4 regions of the Ensifer sp. LBL genome follow, and region 4 is predicted to be linked to each of the others. Evidence: predicted binding sites of a transcription regulator. Region 4 holds the regulator's gene; each other region holds the start of a gene.
The links. The regulator LexA, encoded in region 4, represses DNA repair genes until DNA is damaged. The targets are predictions, from matches to a motif close to TGTTCNNNNTGTGTTCNG.

Region 1 (2,202 bases), on a different contig from region 4:
ACCGGGGCACGTGGTTCGCCAGCGTCCCGTGTGCCGCCTTCCGCTTGCAATTCGAGGGCCTCGATCTTGGCGCCGCGGCGGGTGAGCTTGCTGGAGGAAACGAGGATGTCCTCGACATCCTTCTGGCTCATGGCGAAATGGCCCTGCAGCTTGCGCACACGCTCGTCGAGACGGCCGAGATCCTCCATCAGCCGCGCGACTTCGCCCTGGATCAGGTGCGCCTGTTCGCGCATGCGCGCATCCTTGAGGATCGCCTGGATCACCTGGATCGACAAAAGGAGCAGGGAGGGTGAGACGATGACGATCCGCTGGCGGTGCGCCTTCTGCACGATAGCTTCGAAATGCTCGTGGATCTCCGCAAAGATCGATTCCGAGGGGACGAAGAGGAAGGCGGTGTCCTGCGTTTCACCCGGGATCAGATATTTGCCGGCGATATCGCGCACATGCGTTTCCATGTCGCGGCGAAAGAGTTGGGCGATCTGCTGACGGCGTTCCGGGGTCGCCGCGTCACGCATTGCGTTCCAGGCTTCGAGCGGAAACTTGGCGTCGATGACGAGCGGCGGCTGGCCATTCGGCATGCGGATGGTGCAGTCGGGCCGCACCCCGTTCGACAGCGTCGCCTGGAATTCGAAGGCGCCCATCGGCAGCCCGTCGGCGATGATCGCTTCCATGCGCGACTGGCCGAAGGCGCCGCGCGTCTGCTTGTTCGAGAGGATCGCCTGAAGCCCGGCCATATCCTTGGCGAGCGACTGGATGTTGTTTTGGGCCGTGTCGATGACCGCGAGGCGCTCCTGCAGCCGGCGCAGGTTTTCATGCGTCGCCTTGGTCTGCTCGCTGATCGAGGTACCGATGCGGTGGGTCATGCCGTCGATGCGCTGGCTGAGCGTCTGGTTGAGTTCCGCCTGCCGGGCGCCGAACACCTCGGCCATCGCCGCGACCCGCCCCTGCATCTCCGTCTGGGCGGCCAGCAGCATTGCCATCTGCTCCTGCCGCTCGTCGTCGCGGGGATTACGTCGGCGCGACAACGCCATCAGACCGGCAACGACGACCACAAGGCCGGCGGCAATCACGAGATGGCCCAGGGTGATCGGCAGGGTGCCGATGAAAAACAGCGGCTGGGCGAAGGGAAGGGGCGCAGGTTCCATGCGCCAAACCTAACAGATTCTCTCGCGAAGTGTAGATCAAAACGAGAACAGATGCGCGTCGAGGTTAATGCCCGGCCAGGGGCGAACGGGTGCCGCAGGTGGCAAGGCAATTTCCTTGCGCGTCGATGGAAAGATCGGCTATGGGAGCATCATGACCATCAAGCCGCTCATCATCCTTCCCGATCCTGTGCTTCGCCAGGTTTCCACGCCGATCGAAACCGTCGACGCGGACGTCCGCCGTCTGGCCGACGACATGCTCGAAACCATGTATGATGCCCCCGGCATCGGCCTTGCCGCGATCCAGATCGGTGTCGCCAGGCGCATGCTGGTGCTCGACGTTTCGAAAGAAGGCGACGAGAAGACGCCACTTGTCTTCATCAACCCCGAGATCGTCGCTTCGTCCGACACCTATTCGGTCTACGAGGAAGGCTGCCTGTCGATCCCGGATTATTACGCCGAGGTCGAGCGCCCCGCTGTCATCACCGTCAAGCATCTGGACCGTGACGGCAAGGAACAGACGATCGAGGCCGATGGCCTGCTCGCCACCTGCCTGCAGCACGAGATCGACCACCTGAACGGCGTGCTGTTCATCGACCATATCTCCAAGCTCAAGCGCGACATGGTGATCCGCAAATTCACCAAGGCCGCCAAGACGCGCGGCGCCAAGGCGATCTGAGCCTTCGATCGCGGACGGCCGCGCGAAAGCTTGAAGGCGGGAACCCATTGAACATTCCAGGAAGAGCGTGAAACGGCTTTCCTGGAATTGTCCTGTTTTTAGAGAATGAGATCATTTCGCCGTTTCCCCGCATGAAGTGATCTGAAAGGACGGAGTTACCGCCTTGTCGCTTCGCATCATCTTCATGGGCACGCCGGAATTTTCTGTGCCGACACTGGCGGCACTGGCCGAGGCCGGCCATCAGATCGTCGCCACCTACACCCAGCCGCCGCGGCCGGGCGGCCGTCGCGGGCTCGACCTGCAGAAGTCGCCGGTGCACCAGGCGGCCGAGTTGCTCGGCATTCCGGTCCTGACGCCGGTCAACTTCAAGGACGAGGCGGA
Region 2 (2,202 bases), on a different contig from region 4:
TTACGAGAGCAAGGTTGTTTTCGGGCTTTTGCGGCCGCCGGGTCTTCATCGTCACGCAAAACGGCAACGCCTGTCAGGGCTCGAGCAAGGGCGTGCTGTTTACATCGGGCCCCTTGGCTCGAACAATCAACCCTGCACCGAAATCCCCAATTGAACGCATCGGCGACGGCTCCTCAAACGCAACGCTGGCAATCGCTGCAACGTCGGCTATCGTCGTCGCATCAAGCGACCGGCCAGCCCGCATGCCGCCACCAACGACAACAGCGAAGGAGCCCCATGAGCACCGTAACCCCGCCCCCAAATCCGGAAGCCGATCCGCGCGTCAAGGCCGTGTTCGACGACATCCGCGCCACCCGCAAGTCCGATTTCATCAACAATATGTGGCTGTGGCTCGCCTTCGACCCGGAGCTGCTGGAGCAGACCTGGCGCGATGTGAAGGCGGTGATGGCAACGCCGTCTGCGCTCGACCCGCTGGTCAAGGAGATGCTCTACATCGCCGTTTCCGTCACCAATGGCTGCGGTTACTGCGCCCATTCCCATACGGCGGCGGCAAAAGCCAAGGGCATGAGCGATGCCGAGCACGCCGATCTCCTGCGCGTGATCTCGCTTGCCGCCCGCACCAACCAGCTTGCGACCGCGTTGCAGGTGCCCGTCGATCCCGCTTTCGACAAGACGGCTGGCTGAAGCATGTCGCGCAAAAGTGTGAAGCGGTTTTGCGGCGACGACATGCGACAAACGAAACAGGCCCAAGAATAAGCGGTCTCGAAATCGCCTGTCTTTCCACAGGCTTGGTGCGGCTGGCGCAGAAAACGGAATAAAAGAAGAACATCCTTTCTGGCCTTTCCCCACCGAATCACTACATTGAGCCGCATGATGAGTGGTTTCGACGATATTCCCTTCTTCGACGAGGAGCCGGCGCCGCGCAAGCAGCAGCCCGCCCCCGCAGGTGTTCCGGCAACCGGCGGCATCGCCGCGCGCGCCATGGCGGCGCGTGATCGCGCTCAGCCGCGCCCGGATTATCTCCAAGGCCTCAACCCGGAACAGGCCGAAGCCGTCGAGACGCTGGACGGACCCGTGCTGGTGCTCGCAGGTGCCGGCACCGGCAAGACCCGGGTCTTGACCACGCGCATCGCCCATATCCTGACGACCGGCCGCGCCTTCCCCTCGCAGATGCTCGCGGTGACCTTCACCAACAAGGCGGCGCGCGAGATGAAGGAGCGCATCGGCGTGCTCGTCGGCCATGCGGTCGAAGGCATGCCCTGGCTCGGCACCTTCCACTCGATCGGCGTCAAGCTTCTGCGCCGCCACGCCGAACTCGTGGGCCTGCGCTCCGATTTCACCATTCTCGACACCGACGACGTGGTGCGGTTGATCAAGCAGTTGATCCAGGCCGAAGGCATCGACGACAAGCGCTGGCCGGCCAAGCAGTTCGCCGGCCTGATCGACGGCTGGAAGAACAAGGGCCTCGACCCCGCCCAGATCCCCGAGGGCGACGCCCGCGCCTTTGCTAACGGCAAGGGCCGCGAACTCTACGCCGCCTACCAGAACCGGCTCTTGACGCTGAACGCCTGCGACTTCGGCGATCTGCTGCTACACCCGATCCGCATCTTCCGTAATCATCCGGATGTGCTGAAGGACTATCACGACAAGTTCCGCTACATCCTCGTCGACGAGTACCAGGACACCAACACCGCCCAGTATATGTGGCTGCGGCTGCTCGCCCAGCGGCCGAAGGGCGTCCCGCAGAACGTCTGCTGCGTCGGCGACGACGACCAGTCGATCTATGGCTGGCGCGGCGCGGAGGTGGACAACATCCTGCGCTTCGAGAAGGATTTTCCGGGCGCCAAGGTGATCAAGCTCGAGCGCAACTATCGCTCGACCGAACATATCCTGGGTGCTGCCGGCCATCTGATCGCCCACAACGAGGGCCGCCTCGGCAAGACGCTCTTTACCGACCGAACCGACCCGGATGACGAGAAGGTGCAGGTGCATGCCGCCTGGGATTCGGAAGAGGAAGCCCGCGCCGTCGGCGAAGAAATCGAGCAGCTGCAGCGCAAGAGCCACAAGCTCAACGACATGGCGATCCTGGTGCGCGCTTCGTTCCAGATGCGCGAGTTCGAAGACCGCTTCGTCACCCTCGGCCTCAACTACCGCGTCATTGGCGGGCCTCGTTTCTATGAGCGCCTCGAAATCCGCGACGCC
Region 3 (2,202 bases), 240 kb from region 4:
CACCGACAGCATGCCGGCGGCCGAGATCATCACGTCATCGGTGGTGATGAGCGCCGCGCGCTTGTTCTGCTTCAGTTCGGCGTAGTTCTTGAGGCCCTTGGTCAGCGCGATGCGGAAACCCGCCTCGTGCGTGCCGCCTTCGGGCGTCGGAATGGTGTTGCAGTAGGAATGAACCTGCTGATCGCCGCCATACCAGGTGACCGCCCATTCGAGCGAGCCGTGGCCGTTGGCCTTCTCCGACTTGCCGGCGAAGATCTCGCGGGTGACGGTGAATTCCTTGCCGAGCGTTGCCGCCAGGTAATCCTTCAGGCCACCCGGGAAGTGGAAGACCGCCTTGTCCGGGATCTCCGAACCTTCCTGCAGCAATGACGGATCGCACGACCAGCGGATCTCGACGCCACCGAAAAGGTAGGCCTTCGAGCGAGCCATGCGGAAAAGCCGGCCGGGTTCGAAATGCGCGTGCGGTCCGAAAATGTCCGGGTCCGGATGGAAGCGGACGCGCGTGCCGCGGCGATTGTGCACGTCGCCGAGTTCCTCGAGCCCGCCCTGCGGAATGCCGCGGGAGAAGCGCTGGCGGTAGAGCTTGCGATTGCGGGCGACTTCGACTTCGAGCGCGTCGGAGAGCGCGTTGACGACGGAAACGCCGACGCCGTGCAGACCGCCCGAGGTTTCATAGGCCTTGCCGTCGAACTTGCCGCCGGCATGGAGCACCGTCATGACGACTTCGAGCGTCGACTTGCCGGGGAATTTCGGATGGTTTTCGACCGGGATGCCGCGGCCGTTGTCGGTGACGGTCAGGAACCCCTCGGCATCGAGATGGACCTCGATGAAGTTGGCATGGCCGGCGACCGCTTCGTCCATCGAGTTGTCGATGACTTCGGCAAAGAGATGGTGCAGCGCCTTCTCGTCGGTGCCGCCGATATACATGCCTGGACGACGGCGGACGGGCTCAAGGCCCTCGAGCACCTCGATCGCCGACGCATCGTAATCGCTGCCATCGCTGCCCTTCGGGGCAGGGCGCGGTTCTTCGCGCGCGATGGGGGCTGCAGCCACGGCCGGCTTGGCGCTCGGCTGAACGGGCTTCGGTTGCTCGGGCATTGAGAAGAGGTCGCTGTTGTCGTCCATGGGGCCGTTCGGATCGTTCCTGTCGTTCGGGAATGCCAGAGGCCTTAGCAAGCCCCAGGCTTTGCCGCCATCCCCCGGCGGTCGAATCACCTGAATTCTGCCAGACTCTCACAGGATACGCGAACAAAAGGAGAATTTCTGGCGCCGGCCGCCGGTGATTTTTCGCATGAACGGCCGTGTTTCTGGCCAAGTGTTGCTTTGCGGTGCGGCCAATGGCAAGGCTTGCGGCCAAAGAGGGAGCCCGTCATTTGGCCGTGTCCACAGTTGTTTTTCCGTTTCGCGCCTGCCTGTTCGCCTTGGCCCTGGCAATTGCCGGTTCGCCGGCAGAGGCTCAGACGCTCAAGCCCTATAAGGACGAACTGTTCTCCTATACCAAAGTGCTCGGCCAGGAGGATGGCGGCGACGACCTGACGGTCGACTACCAGGAACTGCGGGACATCAACGAGCGCGACGAAATCCCGGAGCGCCGGGTGAAGCGCGCCTATGTGTCGCTTGGCGTCAAGAGCGAGCAGGTCAACGAAACGCTCGATATTGGCGGCCGTGCGCTGGACGTGACCCGGGTCGGCCCCGATCGCGGCGCCGGGTTTTCGGTCATCTTCATCCATGGGCGCGGCGGCGACCGCCGGCTGGGTGCCAATGACTTTTCCTTCGGAGGCAACTTCAATCGGCTGAAGAACCTCGCCGTCGCCAATGGCGGCGTCTATTACGCCCCGAGCGTCCGGTCCTTCGATACGGCAGGGGCCGCCGATATCGCCGGCCTGGTCCGATACGTGTCCGAACGTTCCGGCGGCCGTCCGGTCGTGCTCGCCTGCGCGTCGATGGGAAGCTTCATCTGCTGGGGTGTCTCGCGTGACGCCTCCGCCGTCTCAGCACTCTCCGGCATGATGGTGATGGGCGGCGTCAGTGATCCTGACTTCACGAAAAGCGCCGCCTATAAGGCGAAGCTGCCGATGTTCTTCAGCCATGGCAGCCGCGACAGCGTCTATCCGGCCGAAGGCCAGAAGGCGCTCTATCGGTCGCTGAAAGCCAAGGGTTACCCGACGCGCTTCGTGCTGTTCGAAAGCGGCTCGCACGGAA
Region 4 (2,202 bases):
CACGTCTCCTATGCCTCCGTCGGATCTTATCGCTTCGGTGAAATCGGTAGAGGGGGAACGATGACTCCGCTGAGATCAGCCGCATCGGTAGCGTCCGTCAACATTAAGAACGGAGGCAATGGCATCAATGAAAAAGAGACTGATCCTGACGGCGTTGGCGTGTTTTGCGGCGACCGCTATTGAGGCGCACGCTGACGACCTGGTTTTCCAGCTGAAGAACAACACCAGCGTGGTACTGACGAACTTCTATACGTCACCGGTCGGCGTCAATGAGTGGGAAGACGATGTTTTCGGTCGGCAGGTCCTGAACCCCGGCGAGAGCATGGAGATCACCATTGCCGACGGGCGGGACGTCTGCAAATACGACATGCGATTCGAATTCGAGGAGGGCTCGGCCCTCGATACGACCGAGGACACGCAGGATCTCTGCGAGCTCGGAGAATATACGATCCACGAATAGACGATCTGGATTTCACCCGAAATGGAAAGAGCCTCGCCAATTGCCTTGGCGAGGCTCTTTTTTGATCCGGTGTTCTGCCTGCAGCTCAATGGTAGCGGCGGATCAGCCCGACAAGCTTGCCCTGGATCTTCACGCGATCCGGTCCGAAGATGCGCGTCTCGTAGGCGGGGTTGGCGGCTTCGAGCGCAATCGACGCGCCCTTGCGACGGAAGCGCTTCAGCGTCGCTTCCTCGTCGTCCACGAGCGCCACGATGATGTCGCCGGGATTGGCCGAGTTGCCGTTGCGGATGATCACCGTGTCGCCATCGAAGATGCCGGCCTCGATCATCGAATCGCCCTTCACTTCAAGGGCGTAATGTTCGCCGCTGCCGATCATGTCGAGCGGCACGGTGATGTCATGGGTGTTGTTCTGGATTGCCGAGATCGGAACGCCGGCAGCGATGCGCCCCATCACCGGGACGGAAACTGACGTGCTTTCGGCAACTGGGGCGGGCTTCGGCGCGGCAGGAGCGGCCGCCGGCGGCTTTCCAAGGCTGCCTTCGATCACGCTCGGCGAGAAGCCTCTGCGCGGCTGCTGCTGGCCGGCGGCGTAGGCTTCCGGAAGCTTGATGACTTCGAGCGCGCGCGCCCGGTTCGGCAGCCGGCGAATGAAGCCGCGTTCTTCGAGCGCGGTGATCAAACGGTGGATGCCGGACTTCGACGCCAGGTCGAGCGCATCCTTCATTTCATCGAATGACGGCGGTACGCCCGACTCCTTCATGCGTTCGTGAATGAACAGAAGCAATTCCTGTTGCTTGCGGGTCAGCATGGCACGTCGCTCCAGAGGCGTGAAACAAATCAAGAACAGACACTATCTGTTCCATATGTGTTCCGCAAGTGCCTAAAATTCCGTGAATTCAGGCAATTGGCCGCTTCTGCGGGTGTCGATCGGTCACTTTTGCGGGAGCAGGGCGCCTATCGGCGACGGTGCGTGCCAAAAACGCGCCGGCAGGCACCAGTCGCGCAGCTGATTCGAGCGAATCACGGGGCTCTATGAGGAGAGATTTAGGTCGCTTGCGAGGTCGAGCAGGCGTCCTCGAACTCCTTCACCGTCTCTGCGCTGTTGTCTTCCGGAAGCACCGCGTCGGCCGCGTCGGTCGCGACGGGCGTGTCGCCGTCATAAACGAAGGACTGGATGTAGAACGCCAGCGCGCCCTTCCACACGTTGCGTCCATCGATCTGGTGGCACGGCACGGCCCGTTCGAAATCGGTCTGGAGTTCATCCACCGTCGCAGCGCTGAGCTTGACGTCAGGCATATTGGGCGATGCGACTATCGAAGCGAGAAGCAGGGCGGCAAGCACGGGGAACGTCCACTTGATGAAGGGGTGGCACTACAGGGTGGGAAACGATGTGAACCGTGCTTTCGTTCCGAAGTCCAGCAAGCATGGCGATCACTCTGCCGTGTTCAACAGCTCTTTGCCTGCAGGCTGTGTCTGATTTGCGCCAGCCGCTGCACCTCGAGTTCATCTTGACCGTTCCTCTTGCGACGGGCGAAGAACGCACCGGCACTATCGGCTCTGGGGCCGGGGGTGGGGGATGCGCAAAAATCCCTGCGAGGAAGGGGCTTCACCGTCTCGACAGGAGGTCAAAAAAAGATAACTTTGCGTGGAAAGTGGGGTAATTGCATGCGTAGATTGTCGTTGGTGGTGCTCGGTCTGTTGCTCACGGCCGGAGCGGCGTCTGCTGAAGAAGGGCGTTCGAA

Region 1: a site for LexA is predicted at 1,178-1,195, ahead of OKW20_RS05355 (DNA recombination protein RmuC). Genes of this name have one in related genera too.
Region 2: a site for LexA is predicted at 811-828, ahead of OKW20_RS18635 (ATP-dependent helicase). Genes of this name have one in related genera too.
Region 3: a site for LexA is predicted at 1,245-1,262, ahead of parE (DNA topoisomerase IV subunit B). Genes of this name have one in related genera too.

Annotation. Positions count from the first base shown of each region.
Region 1 covers NZ_JBNDJY010000001.1:1,099,834-1,102,035, reverse strand. Annotated here, with positions in the region: gene OKW20_RS05355 (DNA recombination protein RmuC) at 1-1,145, opposite strand, end outside; gene def (peptide deformylase) at 1,297-1,821, shown strand; gene fmt (methionyl-tRNA formyltransferase) at 1,985-2,202, shown strand, end outside.
Region 2 covers NZ_JBNDJY010000004.1:580,216-582,417, reverse strand. Annotated here, with positions in the region: gene OKW20_RS18640 (carboxymuconolactone decarboxylase family protein) at 277-684, shown strand; gene OKW20_RS18635 (ATP-dependent helicase) at 871-2,202, shown strand, end outside.
Region 3 covers NZ_JBNDJY010000003.1:779,222-781,423, reverse strand. Annotated here, with positions in the region: gene parE (DNA topoisomerase IV subunit B) at 1-1,125, opposite strand, end outside; gene OKW20_RS15390 (alpha/beta hydrolase) at 1,338-2,202, shown strand, end outside.
Region 4 covers NZ_JBNDJY010000003.1:537,335-539,536, reverse strand. Annotated here, with positions in the region: gene OKW20_RS14220 (hypothetical protein) at 128-460, shown strand; gene lexA (transcriptional repressor LexA) at 546-1,268, opposite strand; gene OKW20_RS14210 (hypothetical protein) at 1,505-1,756, opposite strand; gene OKW20_RS14205 (hypothetical protein) at 2,030-2,202, shown strand, end outside.